One region of the Tenacibaculum vairaonense genome, then DNA from elsewhere that is predicted to be linked to it. Evidence: riboswitches for the same ligand, from Rfam matches in the RefSeq annotation. Region 1 holds a riboswitch; the other holds the start of a gene.
What was found. Region 1 has a riboswitch for thiamine pyrophosphate ahead of ABNT65_RS16760 (TonB-dependent receptor). Riboswitches for the same ligand answer to the same signal wherever they lie in the genome.

Region 1 (8,579 bases):
AAAGAAAAAAGAGAAAACTAACAAAACCTAAAAAGTCAGCCATTCAAAAAAGATTAGATCAAAAAAAGATACTATCAGAAAAAAAGTCTAATAGACAAAAACTTAAATTCTGATAGTACTTTATTGTTAGTTGTATAACCTTCTAACTACAAAGGAATATTCCCATGCTTTCTTTTAGGTCTATCCACTTTCTTGCCTTCTAACATGGCAAAAGCTTTTATTAATTTTCTACGGGTTTCTTCTGGTAAAATAACCTCATCTACAAATCCACGTTCAGCTGCTGTGTAAGGATTTGCAAATAAATCCGCATACTCTGCTTCCTTCTCTAATAGCTTCGCTTCTTTATTTGCTGCTTCCGCTATTTCTTTTTTAAAGATAATTTCACTAGCTCCTTTAGCTCCCATTACTGCAATCTCTGCAGATGGCCATGCAAAATTCATATCAGAACCAATATGTTTAGAGTTCATTACATCATAAGCTCCTCCATAAGCTTTACGTGTAATTACACTAACTCTAGGTACTGTAGCTTCACTAAGCGCATATAATAATTTTGCTCCATTGGTAATAATAGCATTCCATTCTTGATCCGTTCCTGGTAAAAACCCTGGTACATCTACTAATACCAATAAAGGAATATTGAAGCAATCACAAAAACGTGTAAAACGAGCGGCTTTTTTGGAACTATTTACATCTAAACATCCTGCTAAACTCATAGGTTGATTAGCCACAATTCCAATACTTCTGCCTCCTAACCTAGCAAAACCAACCACAATATTTTCCGCATAGTCTTTATGAATTTCAAAAAAAGAATCCGTATCGGCAATACCATTAATCACTGCACGCATATCATAAGGTTTATTAGCACTATCAGGAATAATAGTTGCTAACTCTTGTCTATATTCATCCGCCAACGTATAGGGCAGTTTTTGCGTTACTTCTTGATTATTTTGCGGCATATAACTCAATAATGTTTTAATATCTTCCAAACATTGTACATCATTAGCTGCTGTTAAATGCGTTACTCCCGATTTAGTTGAATGTGCACTTGCACCTCCTAATTCTTCAGAAGTTACTTCTTCATTTGTTACTGTTTTTACTACGTTAGGCCCAGTAACAAACATATAACTTGAATTTTCAACCATGATTGTAAAATCCGTCATGGCAGGAGAATACACTGCTCCACCAGCACAAGGTCCCATAATAGCTGAAATTTGAGGAATCACTCCAGAGGCTTGCACATTTCTGTAAAAAATATCAGCATAACCACCTAATGATCGAACGCCTTCTTGGATTCTTGCACCGCCAGAATCGTTCAAACCAATTAATGGCGCTCCTACTTTCACTGCTAAGTCCATAATTTTGCAAATTTTCTCAGCATGTGTTTCTGATAAAGAGCCTCCAAAAACTGTAAAATCTTGCGCAAAAACGTAAACTAGTCTACCATTAACAGTACCATAACCTGTTACTACACCATCTCCATAAAACTTTTGATTTTCCATACCAAAATCGGTAGTACGATGCGTAACTAAGATGCCTATTTCTTCAAAAGAACCTTCATCTAAAAAATAATCGATACGTTCACGAGCTGTTAACTTTCCTTTTTTATGCTGACTGTTAATACGCTTTTCTCCTCCACCTAATTTGGCTTCGGTTAATTTATGTTGTAATTGTTCTATTTTAGATTTCACGAGTAGGTACTTTTAAAAGTTGTTGTTCATTTAAATAGTGTTGCAAAGCAATTTTTGCAGCAACTGAAGCTTCTGCTTTATAGGTAGTCTCTAAACTTTCTTTTGAATAATACTTTTTTACAAAATGTGTATCAAAATTACCAGAAATAAAGGCTTCATGCTCACAAACAAATTTCCCAAATGGTAATGTGGTAGCAATTCCTTTAATTTTATAATTATCAATTGCTTTTTTCATAAGTTGAATGGCTTCTTCTCTTGTATCTCCATAAGTAATCAACTTAGAAATCATTGGGTCATAATAAATGGGAATTTCCATCCCTTCTTCAAAACCATCATCTACTCTAATATTTTCTCCATTTGGAATTTTATACGTTTCCAAAGTTCCTATACTTGGCGTAAAACCATCTAAAGGATCTTCTGCATAAACACGAAGTTCTAATGCATGACCCTTAATAGTTAAATCTTCTTGCGAAAAAGACAAAACCTCACCTCTAGCTATTTTTATTTGCTCCTCTACTAAATCTACCCCAGTAATCAATTCTGTAACTGGGTGCTCAACCTGTAAACGCGTATTCATTTCCAAAAAGTAAAAATTTTTATTTTCATCTAATAAAAACTCTACAGTTCCTGCACCCAAATAATCACAAGCTTTTGCTACTTTTACAGCAGCCTCCCCCATCTTTTCACGAATTTCAGGTGTTAACACACTAGAAGGTGCTTCTTCTACTACTTTTTGATGACGTCTTTGAACTGAACACTCTCTTTCAAATAAATGTACAATATTTCCATGGCCATCTGCCAATACTTGAATTTCTATATGACGTGGAGAGCCTACATATTTTTCTATAAATACAGAACCATCACCAAAAGCAGAAGTGGCTTCTGAAATAGCTCGCTCCATTTGTTCTTTTATATCTTCTGCCTTTTCTACTACACGCATTCCTTTTCCTCCGCCTCCAGCAGAAGCTTTAATTAAAATAGGATACCCAATTTCATCTGCTATTTTAGCAGCATATGCTACATCTGTAACTGCTTCTTCTATGCCTGGAACCATAGGAATATCATAAGCTTTTACCGCTTCTTTGGCTGCTAACTTACTCCCCATAACTTCTATAGCCTTAGACTTTGGCCCTATAAAAGTAATTCCATTACTGGCTACAGCTTCTGAAAAAGCAGCATTTTCACTTAAAAACCCATACCCTGGGTGTATGCCATCTACCTGTAATTCTTTGGCTACAGTTATAATTTTTTCACCTAATAAATACGATTCATTAGAAGGAGCTGCCCCTATACAAACCGCTTCATCTGCAAAAGAAACATGCGGTGAATTTCTGTCTGCTTCAGAAAATACAGCTACAGTTTTAATTCCCATTTTTTTTGCAGTACGCATTACCCGCAAAGCAATTTCTCCTCTATTGGCAACTAATATTTTCTTCATATTATGCTTCTATTTCAATTAAAATTTCATTTTTTTCAACTTTATCTCCAGAATTTACAGAAATGGATTTTACAACTCCATCTTGTGGTGCAACTAGTGTATTTTCCATTTTCATGGCTTCTAAAACCAATACTCCATCTCCTTCTTTCACTTCTTGATTTAAGTCAACGTTAATAGAAACAATAAGCCCTGGCATAGGTGCTTTAATAGTATTCTCTTTTTTATTAGAAGAGGCTTCCATACCCAATTCACTAATCAACAAATCAAGCGAATCTGCAATTTTCACATTGTAAACATTCCCATTTACTTCAACAGTGTATTGTTTTTGATTAAAGTTACTTTCTAGAATTTGGGTTTTATAATTTCGATTTTCATTAATTAAATGATATTGATTTTTAGACTTTTTACTAATATCTAAGTCCTCTAAGTCTGTTTGTTCAATATCAAATTGATATAAAGAATTAACGGTAGTTTTAAAAGATTTACTCATATATATTGTATGATTGTGCCTACTAAAATATCAAATAAAATATCAACTTTTGGTACTTTTTTACCATTAATAATTCAAAAAACAGTTTTACCTTTGCGACATTCTCATAAAGGGGTGCCGTAAAACAGTGATAATAGTTTATTTAAAAACTTATAAACTTTTACTACTCAATGATGGCTGAGATCATACCCATTGAACCTAGAACAGGTAATGCTGTTTAGGGATTTTGATTGTCATTACTAAGAAAACCAAGTAATGATTTTGGTATGTGTTATAAATAATCAAATTAGAATAATCACCTCTTTTTGTTCGATTTTATTTAATAAAAAATGAAACCGATTTTTGTTATTAAAAAAGTGAAGACAGTAGCTTTTTTAATGGTATTATTTGTGTCGTCTATTATAAACGCACAAAATTTTACGTTGTCAGGAAAAGTTGTTGATAAGAAACAACAAGGGCTAGAAGGAGCTACCATTGCAGTTAAAGCTTTAAGAAAGGGAACTATTACAGACTTTGAAGGTGGGTATAAGTTGAGTCTTCCAAAAGGAAAACATTTAATTACAATTTCCTATGTAGGGTTTAATACCTTAGAAAAAGAAATTACGATTACAAGTAATCAAAATGTAACTTTTGAATTAAATTCTGAAGATAATTTATTGGAAGAGGTTTTAGTTTCTGCTGTAAGAGTAAAAGCCAATGCTCCAATTGCACACTCTAACTTATCAAAAAAAGAAATAGCAAAACGTAACTTAGGTCAAGACATTCCTATTTTAATGAATTACTTACCTTCTGTTGTTACCACTTCAGATGCTGGTGCAGGAGTTGGTTATACGGGCATTAGAGTAAGAGGTTCTGATGCTACAAGAGTAAATGTAACTATTAATGGTATTCCTTATAACGATAGTGAAAGTCAAGGAACTTTTTGGGTAAACATGCCTGATTTCTCCTCTTCAACTCAAAGTATCCAATTACAAAGAGGTGTAGGTACTTCTACCAATGGTGCTGGGGCTTTTGGTGCTAGTTTAAATGTATTAACAGATGTAGATTCTGATGAAGCTTTTGGAGAAATAGCTACTTCTTTTGGTTCATTTGGTACTCAAAAATATACGGCTAAAGCTGGTACTGGTAAATTAAACAACCATGTTAAGTTTACTGGACGTATTTCAAGAATTAAATCTGATGGGTACATTGACAGAGCTTCTTCTAATTTAAAATCATATTTCTTACAAGGGAGTTATGTAAGTGATAATACTTTAATTAAGGGACTTGTTTTTGGTGGTCACGAAATTACCTATCAATCATGGAATGGAATTGATAAAGCTACTTTAGAAAAAGATAGAACTTTTAATTCAGCTGGAGCTTTATATGATAGTAATTGGGATGTTACTGGTTATTATGATAACGAAGTTGATAATTACAAGCAAGATCATGCACAATTGCACTGGAATCAGAAATATACTGAGCATATTTCTTCTAATATTGCTTTACATTACACTTTTGGGAGAGGTTTTTTTGAGCAATACAAACAAAATGAAAGTTTTGCTGATTATAATTTAACTCCAATCAATATTGGTGGACAAGAGGTTAACACTACTGATTTAATAAGAAGAAGATGGTTACGCAATGACTTTTATGGAATTACTTATAATATGAATTATAAAGATGACCATTGGGATATTCTTTTAGGAGGAGCTTGGAATCAATATAAGGGAGATCATTTTGGAGAGGTGATTTGGGCTCGTTATGCTTCTAATAGTGAAATAAGAAGTCGTTATTATGACAACTATGGTAATAAAGAAGATTTTAACTTATTTATAAAAGCAAATTATAAATTGAGTGATGCTTTAGAGTTATTTGTAGACTTACAAAATAGAAATGTAACTTATGAAGCTAATGAAATACAACCACAATTGGTAAATGATACTTTTAATTTCTTTAATCCAAAAGGAGGTATTAACTATCAATTAAATGATGCCAATAATTTTTATTTTTCATATGCTAGAGCACAAAGAGAACCTAATAGAAATGATTACGAAAATGGAAACCCAAAACCAGAAAAATTAGATGATTTTGAATTAGGATGGCGCTTTAACACCTCTAATTTTAAAATAAACACTAATGTTTATTATATGTTATATCAAGATCAGTTAGCATTAACTGGCGAAATAGATAATACTGGGGCTTTTGTAAGAGCCAATATTGGTGAAAGTTTTAGATTAGGAGTTGAAGTTGATGCTTTATTGAAATTTACAGATTATTTAAGCATTACACCAAATTTCACTATTAGTCGTAATAAAAATGTTAGTTTTAAAGAAACTGATGGAACTGTTGTTACTGATTTAGGAAATACTGACTTATCTTTTTCTCCAGAATTTATTGCAGGTAATGCTATTAACATTACTCCTATAGAAAACCTAAACATATCTTTATTATCTAAATATGTTAGTGATCAATTTATGAGCAACAATGAGTTTAAAGATTCTAAGTTAGAAGGTTACTTTGTAAATGATTTAAGTGTTAACTATACTATAAAACCTAAAACGATATTAAAAAGTATTGTATTATCTGGTTTAGTTAATAATATTTTTGATGAAGAATATAGTTCTAATGGTTATATGTGGGGAACTACTCCATATTATTACCCACAAGCAGGAACTAACTTTTTAATTGGTGCTACTTTAAAATTTTAATCATAAAGTTCATACCAATAAAAAATGCAACGGCTTTCACCGTTGCATTTTTTATGTTTATTAATATTTTGTTTTTTAGTCTCTAGACATAAATATTTGCAATACATACCAAAATAAAAGCATTAATGAAGCAAATAAACCTAATGCTGCTGGAATATAATCATCTGTTGAGTAATTATGAACTAAATTAGAAGTTTGATACAAAATAGAACCTCCTGCTAATACACACATTCCTACTGAAAACCATAAACCAAGGTTAAAACCAAACAAAGTTCCAGCAATAAGTAATGCTATTGCAATAAAAAATCCTACCGACAAACCTGCTCTCATAAAAGAGAAATCTTTTTTAGTAATAAATACAATTGAAGAAATACCTGCAAATAACCCTAAAGTTACAATTCCTGCTTGCTGTAATACCTCAAAGCTATTCGTATAACTTATAGCAATGTAAATAAGTGGTATAAAAATAAAGGCTTGGGCAAAGATGTATCCAGAATACGCTAAGTATTGTAAATTCTTATCTGTAGTTTTTAATGCTGTACTTTCTGCATAATTTGTCACTAACATAAAACCACCCAATAATAATAACCATTTGTAACCTTGGGTCATAGACAAGGCAAACTCTACAATTGTTGCACTTTGTAAAAATAGGTATTCAAATAAAATAAATAAGAATACACCACCAGCAACATGTGCATACGTTTTCTTATAGAAAGCTACTCTTTCTGCTTCTGAAACTTGTGATACTAAAACTCTGCTGTTGTTGAATGAATTTTCCATAATACGTTTTTTAATTTTTGAGCAAATATATCTAATAATTAAAAGACTCAAAAACACCAACAAATTATTATTGTTTATTTTTTAACAAAAAATATAATTTTTGTTCATTTTTTTAACTAACATAACACAAACTTGACGTTTTACAACCTCATCAAGTAAACTAACAATAAAATAAAATCTTAGATAAAAAGTTGCTCGCTAGTGATTTTTAAAGGGCTCTTTAGACACAACCAATGTTAAAAAAAAATGTTTTTATCATTAATAAAAAGTTATATATTACATATCATTAAAAAAAACCTAATATTTTTACATTATACACAATACATTAACATACTTTAACTTTTAAAGTATTAATTAGGTTTTTAAGGGGAATTTATTAAACTTTAATTTTAAACATGAAAAAATCGATTTTAGCAATAGTAGCTGTCGCTGCTATTTTAGTGGGATGTAATGAAGAATCAAAAAATGATGCTGTGTTAGTACAAGAACAAGAAATTGACATGAGCAATTTTTATGTAGAAACTGAAGAACTACAACACCGAGGAGCTTCTAACAAATGTCATTCAATGTTAGTATTAAACCGACAGTTAAAAGAGAACCCTGGGCTGTATAAAAAAATGTATGATGTAGAATACGCTACTAGAAAAACATTAGCTAAAAAAGGCAAACCAGGTGGTAATGGTGGCAGTGGTGATGTAGATATTACTCCTATTGCAGATGGTTTGGGTATAATTAATATTCCTATATACGTACATGTGGTTTATAGTAATTCACAGCAAAACATAAGTAACACACAAATAGCTTCACAAATTAAAGTTCTAAATGACGATTTCAGAGCTAACAATAACGACTTAAACTTACCTTCTGGCACTACTTTTGAAAATGATGTAACCGATGCTGAAATTGAATTTACTTTAGCTGGTACTTATAGGTATTCAGATTCAAGAGCTGAATGGGGAACAAGAGATGATGTTAAAAAGGCTTATCCACCGATTACTCCGGAAACACATTTAAATATCTGGGTAGCTAATATTGGTGGAGGAATATTAGGATACGCTCAATTTCCAGGTGGAACACTTACTACTGATGGTGTTGTTTGTGCCCCTCAGTATTTTGGTAACACTGGTTATGTTGAAGCTCCTTTTAATAAGGGACGTACTATGACACATGAAGTAGGACATTACTTAAATTTACGTCATATTTGGGGAGATGGGAGATGCCGTCAGGATGACTTTGTTGCTGACACTCCTAGCTCAGATGCTCCAAACTATGGATGCCCTTCTTACCCTACAACCAACTGTAAAACTACTGATATGACTATGAATTACATGGATTATACTAATGATGCTTGTATGTACATGTTTACTGATGGTCAGCGTAACAGAATGAGAGCTATCTTTGCTGCAGGTGGAGCAAGATCTTCTATGATATAAACTAAACATTAAATAAGAGTGTTTAGTTTAACCTCTAAACACTCTTCATTTCAATAACAA
Region 2 (8,579 bases), 1.8 Mb from region 1:
CCTAGCTACCGTGCTACTCGTAACGAAACAGAAACCACAAGAGCTAGAGCAAATACTTTGAGAGAAGTACTTACCAACAATACTGCTAAAAACAAATTTGATTCTAAAGAGTTAAAAAAAGTTTTAGACCTATGTTTAAGCTGTAAAGCCTGCGCTAGTGAATGTCCTAGTAATGTAGATATTGCTTCTATGAAAGCCGAATTTCTATACCAATACCAAGAAACAAATGGGTATTCTTTTAGAAGTAAGTTATTTGCCAACAACGCTAAATACAATAAACTAGGAAGTAAAATTCCAATACTTACCAACTTTTTTACCAACACTCTCATTGCTAAAAAAATAATGGGAGTAGCTACAGAACGTACTGTTCCAAAACTATCTAAACAACCTTTAGATGCTTGGTTAAAAAAACATTCACCTAAAAAGAGTGCTAAAGCTGTGTATTTATTTAACGATGAATTCACAAATTTTTACGACACAGAAATAGGGAAAGACACTGTGTTTGTATTAGAAAAGTTAGGATATGAAGTAAAAAACGTAAAACACGAAGAAAGTGGGCGTAGTTACATATCAAAAGGTTTCTTAAAAGAAGCTAAGGAAATAGCCAATAAAAATGTGGCTACTTTTAAAAATTTAATTACCGAAGAAACACCTTTAATTGGTATTGAACCATCTGCTATACTAACTTTTAGAGATGAGTATATCCGATTAGCTGATGATAAATTAAATGCGCAATCTATAGCTAAAAACACATTTACTATAGAAGAGTTTTTAGCAAAAGAGCATAAAAACAACAATATTGACACCAACCTATTTACTTCTAACGCTAAAGAGTTAAAAATTCACGGACATTGTCACCAAAAAGCTTTATCAAGTACGCATGCCTCTTTTAGTATTTTAAACATTCCTAAAAACTATAAAGTAACCATTATGAATACTGGTTGTTGTGGTATGGCAGGGTCTTTTGGTTACGAAAAAGAACACTATAAAGTAAGTATGCAAGTAGGAGAAGACACCTTATTTTCTAAAATACGAAACTGTAGTACTACTACTGAAATAGCAGCAGCAGGCACAAGCTGTCGTCATCAAATTTATGACGGAACAAAACGAATTGCCAAACACCCAATCACTATTTTAAAAGAGGCCTTGTCATAAAAAATACTATTTTCTAATAATTCAAACAGCTTCATGTTATATGGAGCTGTTTACTTTTTACAGGCATTTAATTTAACTTCATAGACTAACAAAAATCACCCACCTAAAAATCAATTGATTATGTTTTTAATATTTCGTATTTTTAAGTGGTTAATAATTTAAAATAAACCTTATGTCTAAAAGTAAAATTATCTTAAACAATGCGCTTCTTATTTTTGGAGGTATTGTTGGATTCTTTTTCCTCATGAAGATTTTAGGACTGGATAATGTTTCAGAATTACGTTTGTTAAATTTTGTTTTTGTGCTTTGGGGTATTAACAAAGCTATAAAAACAAACATTACAGCAAACCAAGAATCATTATACATTAATAATTTTTCTATTGGAATTGGAACCTCTGCATTAGCTGTTGGACTTACCATTGTAGGACTCATCACTTATGTAGGTTTTATTGATAGCGGATTAATTACCGTACTTGAAAATTCGTCCTTTTGGGGACAAAACTTAAGTTTACCGTTAATTGTTTTTGCTTTAGCTATAGAAGGAGTGGCTTCTTCTGTAATCTGTTCATTTATTTTAATGCAGTATTATAAAAATTACAAAGTAACCAACACTTCCATTGCATAAAATGCTAAAAAATTAAAAGCCCTATGCATTATTGCATAGGGCTTTAACTACTAATTAACTTATTCTCTACTAATTATATTTAAGGGGTAATTTTCTCTTCTTTAGCCAATAAACCAAAGAACTTATCTAAATTAGGTAAAATAACTATTCTAGTTCTTCTGTTTCTTGCTCTATTTTCTCTAGTAGTGTTATCAACTAATGGCATAGAAGACCCTCTTCCTGACGCTATTAATCTACTTGCTTCTACTCCATATTTCTTCTCTAAAATACGTACAATAGAAGTCGCTCTTTTAACACTTAAATCCCAGTTATCTTGAATAACATTATTACTAATCGTTCTAGAATCCGTATGACCTTCAATCATTACATCCATACTTGGTTCAGACTTGATAATATCTGCTAACTTTTTAAGAATTTTATGCGCATTTCTATTTACTCGATAACTTGCTGTATTAAATAACATTTTATCTGAAACAGAAATCATTACTACTGTTTTATCGATATCTACATTTACATCATCAGAATTTTCCAAATCAGAAACATCAACCGATTGCTTTAATCTATGAGAAATAGCAACATTCATAGAATCCTTTAACGTTTTAGCTTCCGCTAACGCTGCTGGATCAACATTTGCCAATGTCTCACGCATTTTTTGCTTCATTGAATTAGATATCACTGTATTTCCAACCATATCTAATTTTACATCATTCTCTTTCTTTAAATCAGAGTTTAAATCTTTTAAAGAATTAATTTTCTCATTATAATTTTCTACCCTCTTCTCTATCTTAGCAAACTTAGCTTCCAATTCCTTTTTTTCAAAAGCTGTCTTTTGCAAAGTCCCTTTAGTATCATTGTACTTCTGTTCTAAAGCAACGTATTTCTTTTTTGAAACACATGAAGTTGCTAAAATTGCTACTGCCGCTAGTATTGTTAATCGTTTCATATTTTTATGAGTTTATGAATAAGTAAACTACAAATAGTTTATTTTAGTATATAGGCTATCAAAAAATAGATAAAATAATATCTTAATTAACTTATTAACTTAAGTATTTTCTTAGATTTTCTACAATCAAATTAATCGCTTTCACTTCCTTATAAACCTCATGAAACCCATCTATCATTTTTACAGAAACACCTAGTAAAACAAACCATTTTTCATTGGGTATAAAAGTATCTTTTGTTCCGTAAAGTAAATCTATATAACATGTTGGTTTGGCAACCTCATATCGTAATCTAGTAGATGATATACAACATAAATAATTTACATTTTTATTAATTAAAGCGTACTTCCAAGCAATAACTCCACCAACACTAAAAGCTAAAATGGAAATAGGTTTCCTTTCTTCTAGTTTCAATAAGTTTTTAACGGCAAGTTCAATTCCTCCATTTACAAATTGTGTATGCAACTTTTCTTCTTCATAAACACTAGTATTTATCTCTGCTAGCTCACATGAATCATAAAAAATAATATCGCATGTATCCGCTAATAGCTCTTTGTAATTTTTTACCCAATTTGCATTTTGCTTTCCCCATAAATCTGAAAGAATAATTAATCTTTTCTTCATAGCAACAATGTATTACTAAGCCTATTATAAAAACATTTATAAGCGATTAAAAACAGCATTTTCAAACCTTTTTTACAGTAAATTTAAAAATAGAAGAAAACACTAATTTTTAGGTAAAAACACCTCAGCCATCATACAACGTGCACTTCCTCCTCCACAGGTTTCAATAGTTTCTAAAGAACTATGAATTATTTCACAATGCTTTTCTATAGCTTTTAGTTGACTTACTGTTAGCGAATTATAAGCAGAAGCACTCATCACCAAATAACGCTCTTCATGCTCACCAACCACTTGTAACATATTCCCTGCAAATTGCACCACTTGATTTTCTGTAATTGCGATAACTTCCTTTCCGTCAGACTTTAAATGCTTTATAAGATTTTTTTTCTCTTTCTTATCATCAATAGCATCCAAACAAACCACTGCAAAAGTTTCAGCAACACACATCATTACATTGGTATGGTAAATAGCTTCTCTAGCATTAGCAACCGTTTGATTGGCTGTAAAAACAACAGGCGTATATTCAAAATCTTCACAAAACTCGATAAACAATTCCTCATCTGCTCTTGGCGACAAAGCACAATAGGCTTTTCTATTTGCCCTATCTAAAATCATACTTCCTGTTCCTTCTAAATAGACTTCCTCCTCTTCCGCTTCTGAGTAATCAACCACATTTTCTATAACAAATCCTTTTTCTTCTAAAATTTCTAACACATCCTCTCTCCTTTCCAAACGTCTGTTTTCTGCAAACATCGGATATACAGCAACATCACCATTCTCATGAAAAGAAATCCAGTTATTCGGAAATAATGCATCTGGTGTATCGGGTTCTTTAGTGTCTTCAACTACTACCACAACAACGCCAGCTGCTCTTAGTTTACCAACAAATACATCAAACTCTTCTTGTGCTTTCGCATTGATGCTAGCAGGCAACATAGTTCCTAAATTTTGTTGATAATAATTGTTTACAGCGGTTTGCTCGTTCATTCTAAAACTAGCTGGACGAACCATTAGTATAGTATTGGTAGTTTGTTTCACTTTTGTAATTTTAAACACATACGAAAGTAAGTATTTGTTTTATATCTTTAGCTTAGTCTTTAATTATTTATACCTACTAATAACATTATTCAATTTGTTTATGTCCTAAGTATTTTACTTTATGATGTTCTATATAATTTAAAATATCTTTGTCACCATACAAATGAACTCCCCCGATGCAAGTCATCTAAAAATTAAACCCTTCACTATCATGCTTACAATCAAATAAAAAACCATTTCTATTGCACACCTCAAATAAAAAATTATATTTGCAACGTAAACTTTAGGAGTAGCTAGGTAACTAGTTTGAGAAATATCCTTTGAACCTGAAATGGTTAACACCAGCGTAGGGAAAAGTAATAAAGCCATAAATACACAAGTAGTAATATGGTGTAAAACTACACAAGTATATTCTTCTTTAGTTTACTTTAAACATGTTAACATGATAACCATAAAAGTAAACGACACACAAAAAGAGTTTTCAGATACCACAACACTAGAAGGATTGATTAATAACCTACAAGTTAAAACCAATGGTATTGCCATTGCCGTTAACGGAAGTGTTGTAAAAAAAGACAACTGGAGCTCACAGCAACTACAAAACAACGATACCGTTTTAATTATCAAGTCAACCCAAGGAGGATAACAATACGAATACGTTTTTCTCATAAGTCGGTTCGAGTGCTTTTATGAAGTGATAACGGAATAAAAATAGCTTGCGCTGTTGAAGAACAGTATATCGAGAACAGAAAAACTAAAAAAACAATAACAAAATAAAACAACAAACTAACAGCCTTAAATAATGAAGAAAAAAGACACTGCGCCAAAGCAAGACGGAATTACTAGAAATCCATTTCCAAACTCAAAAAAAATATACGTCTCAGGAAAAATCCACCCTCAAATTAAAGTAGCCATGCGTGAAATAGAACTGAGTGACACAGTGGATTCTATGACCAAAAAAAGAACGCCAAACGAACCTGTTACCGTATACGATACTTCTGGACCATATACAGACCCAAACAAAGAAATCAATATTCATAATGGGCTTGAAAGAATACGTCAACAGTGGATTTTAGACAGAGATAATGTAGAGCAATTAGATGCATTTACCTCTGAATACTGTAATGAACGATTAAATGATGCTAGTTTAGATCACTTACGTTTTAACCACCTTAAAAAACCATTACGCGCTAAAAAAGGAGAAAATGTAACCCAATTACACTACGCTAAAAAAGGAATTATTACCCCTGAAATGGAATACGTTGCCATTCGTGAAAACCAACGTATTGATGAAATGACCCGTTTATCAAAACAACATCCAGGGCAGGATTTTGGAGCTAGCATTCCTGAAAAAATCACTCCAGAATTTGTTCGTGAAGAAGTAGCAAGGGGTCGCGCTGTAATTCCTTCAAATATAAATCACCCAGAAGCAGAACCTATGATTTTAGGTAGAAACTTCTTAGTTAAAATTAACGCCAATATTGGTAACTCTGCCACTACCTCATCTATTGAAGAAGAAGTAGAAAAAGCAGTTTGGGCAGCACGTTGGGGAGCAGATAATATCATGGATTTATCTACAGGTAAAAACATTCATGAAACACGTGAGTGGATTGTCCGTAACTCACCAGTACCCGTAGGAACCGTACCTATTTACCAAGCTTTAGAAAAAGTAAACGGCGTTGCAGAAGATTTAACTTGGGAAATTTTTAGAGACACCTTAATTGAACAAGCAGAACAAGGTGTAGATTACTTTACCATTCATGCAGGAGTACGTTTAGCCTATGTACCTATGACAGCAAAACGTATTACAGGAATTGTATCTCGTGGTGGATCTATCATGGCTAAATGGTGTTTAGCACATCATAAAGAAAGCTTCTTATACACACACTTTGAAGAAATCTGTGAAATTATGAAAGCCTATGATGTTGCTTTCTCTTTAGGAGATGGTTTACGTCCGGGTTCTATTGCTGATGCTAATGATGAAGCACAATTTGCAGAACTAGAAACTTTAGGAGAATTAACTAAAATAGCTTGGAAACACGAAGTACAATGTTTCATAGAAGGTCCAGGACACGTCCCAATGCATATGATTAAAGCCAATATGGACAAACAATTAGAGGCTTGTGGCGAAGCTCCTTTCTATACATTAGGACCTTTAACCACAGACATTGCACCAGGTTATGACCACATTACTTCAGGAATTGGAGCGGCAATGATTGGTTGGTTTGGTTGTGCTATGTTATGCTATGTAACTCCAAAAGAACATTTAGGATTACCTAATAAAGACGATGTACGTACAGGAGTAGTTACCTATAAATTAGCAGCACATGCCGCTGATTTAGCAAAAGGACATCCGGGAGCACAACATAGAGATGACGCCTTAAGTAAAGCTCGTTTTGAATTCCGTTGGGAAGATCAGTTTAATTTAGGTTTAGACCCGGAATTAGCTCGTGAATATCATGATGAAACTTTACCTGCTGAAGGGGCTAAAATTGCACACTTCTGCTCTATGTGTGGGCCAAAATTCTGTTCAATGAAAATATCACAAGAAGTACGTGATTTTGCAGCAGCCAATAAAATTGAAGGAAACGAAGTGTTTGCTAAAGGAATGGAAGAAAAATCAAAAGAATTTAAAGACAAAGGTTCAGAAGTATATTTATAGTAATTTAACCCGTTGTGTACTTAAGCTACAATGCTGTCACTTCGAATGTTTTTATGAAGTGATAACGGAATTAAAAATGTATCGAGAAGTAAATAGTTCTCGATACACTTTTTCTTCCCAAAAAGCACTCGAACTAACGTGTTCTTTATTGTAAAGTTCTTGAATGTGCAACGAGTTACATTATGAATAACACAAATTCGTAATTCATAATTAAAACAGTCAACACTATTTAGTGACAAACAAGAGACAAACCGTCAACTGAACTACTGATAACTGAATACATGTTAATCGTACTAACATCAGAACAAGAAATAAAAAATGAAGCTATACTTTTAAATCAACTATTTAAAAATGGTTTAGAAATATTGCATTTAAGAAAACCTACTTTTGATATAGAAGGATACAGAAACCTGTTAAAAAAAATAAATCCCAAGTACTATCAAAACATCATGATTCATGAGCATCATGAATTATGTTTAGAATTTGGTTTGAAAGGCATTCATTTACAAGAGCAGCCCAGAATAAACTTAGGTAGTAAACTACAAGAGTACGTAAACAGTTTTCAAAATAAAAGCCAAGAGCTAAAAGCCAAAAGCCATACAGTAAGCAGTTCCTTTCATGATCCTGAAATTTTAAATAATTGTACAACCGATTTTGATTATCATATATTAAGCCCTGTTTTTTCTTCCATTTCTAAAAAGGGATATGAAGGAAAAGGCTTCGATGTAAATACAATCAATAAAAAAATAATCGGTATGGGAGGTGTTAACACAACAAGCATTCCTAAAGTATTCGCTTTAGGTTATAGCGGAATTGGTGTATTAGGAGGCATTTGGAATGCTGAAAATCCTATAGAAAGTTTTAAGGAAATTAAAAAGCAATTTGAAAAGTATATTAATTAGTAACAAATTACAAACACAATGAAACACATACTAACCATAGCAGGTATAGACCCATCAAGTGGAGCAGGGTTGACTTCAGATATTAAAACATTTGAAGCACATGGTTTGTATGGTTTAGCAGTTTGTACGGCTGTTACGGTTCAAAACGACATTGATTTTAAACAATGCACATGGATAGATCCAAAAGTTATCTTACATCAAATCCAAACACTTTTTGAACGCTTTGAAATAACAGTAGTAAAAATAGGAATTATACAATCTTGGGAAGTCTTATTAGAAATTACTCAATTACTAAAAACACTAAATCCAACTATTAAAATAATAATAGACCCAATTTTAAAAGCAAGTGCTGGTTTTAACTTTCATACCAAAGATAACTTAGAAGTTTTTGAAAAAGTAATGCACAATTGTTATTTCCTAACCCCAAATTATGATGAAATAAAAGCCCTCTTTCCTAAAAAATCAATTGAGGAAACAATAGACTTTATTGCTGAGAGAACCAATATTTATTTAAAAGGAGGACATAGAACAGATAAAAAAGGCTGGGATGAAGTTTATCATAACAAAATTGTAAAAATAAACATTCCACCTATAGCCAGTACTGTACATGAAAAACACGGAAGCGGTTGTGT

Region 2: another riboswitch for thiamine pyrophosphate. It lies ahead of thiS (sulfur carrier protein ThiS); the one in region 1 lies ahead of ABNT65_RS16760 (TonB-dependent receptor).

Annotation. Positions count from the first base shown of each region.
Region 1 covers NZ_OZ038525.1:4,161,349-4,169,927, reverse strand. The annotation lists gene arfB (alternative ribosome rescue aminoacyl-tRNA hydrolase ArfB) at 1-113, shown strand, start outside; gene ABNT65_RS16775 (acyl-CoA carboxylase subunit beta) at 147-1,688, opposite strand; gene accC (acetyl-CoA carboxylase biotin carboxylase subunit) at 1,678-3,126, opposite strand; gene ABNT65_RS16765 (acetyl-CoA carboxylase biotin carboxyl carrier protein subunit) at 3,128-3,616, opposite strand; TPP riboswitch at 3,717-3,857, shown strand; gene ABNT65_RS16760 (TonB-dependent receptor) at 3,946-6,306, shown strand; gene ABNT65_RS16755 (Bax inhibitor-1 family protein) at 6,382-7,086, opposite strand; gene ABNT65_RS16750 (zinc metalloprotease) at 7,482-8,519, shown strand.
Region 2 covers NZ_OZ038525.1:2,401,877-2,410,455, forward strand. The annotation lists gene ABNT65_RS09675 (FAD-binding and (Fe-S)-binding domain-containing protein) at 1-1,155, shown strand, start outside; gene ABNT65_RS09680 (hypothetical protein) at 1,328-1,780, shown strand; gene ABNT65_RS09685 (flagellar motor protein MotB) at 1,860-2,723, opposite strand; gene ABNT65_RS09690 (alpha/beta hydrolase) at 2,818-3,345, opposite strand; gene ctlX (citrulline utilization hydrolase CtlX) at 3,448-4,383, opposite strand; TPP riboswitch at 4,659-4,753, shown strand; gene thiS (sulfur carrier protein ThiS) at 4,826-5,029, shown strand; gene thiC (phosphomethylpyrimidine synthase ThiC) at 5,186-7,045, shown strand; gene ABNT65_RS09710 (thiamine phosphate synthase) at 7,327-7,947, shown strand; gene ABNT65_RS09715 (hydroxymethylpyrimidine/phosphomethylpyrimidine kinase) at 7,966-8,579, shown strand, end outside.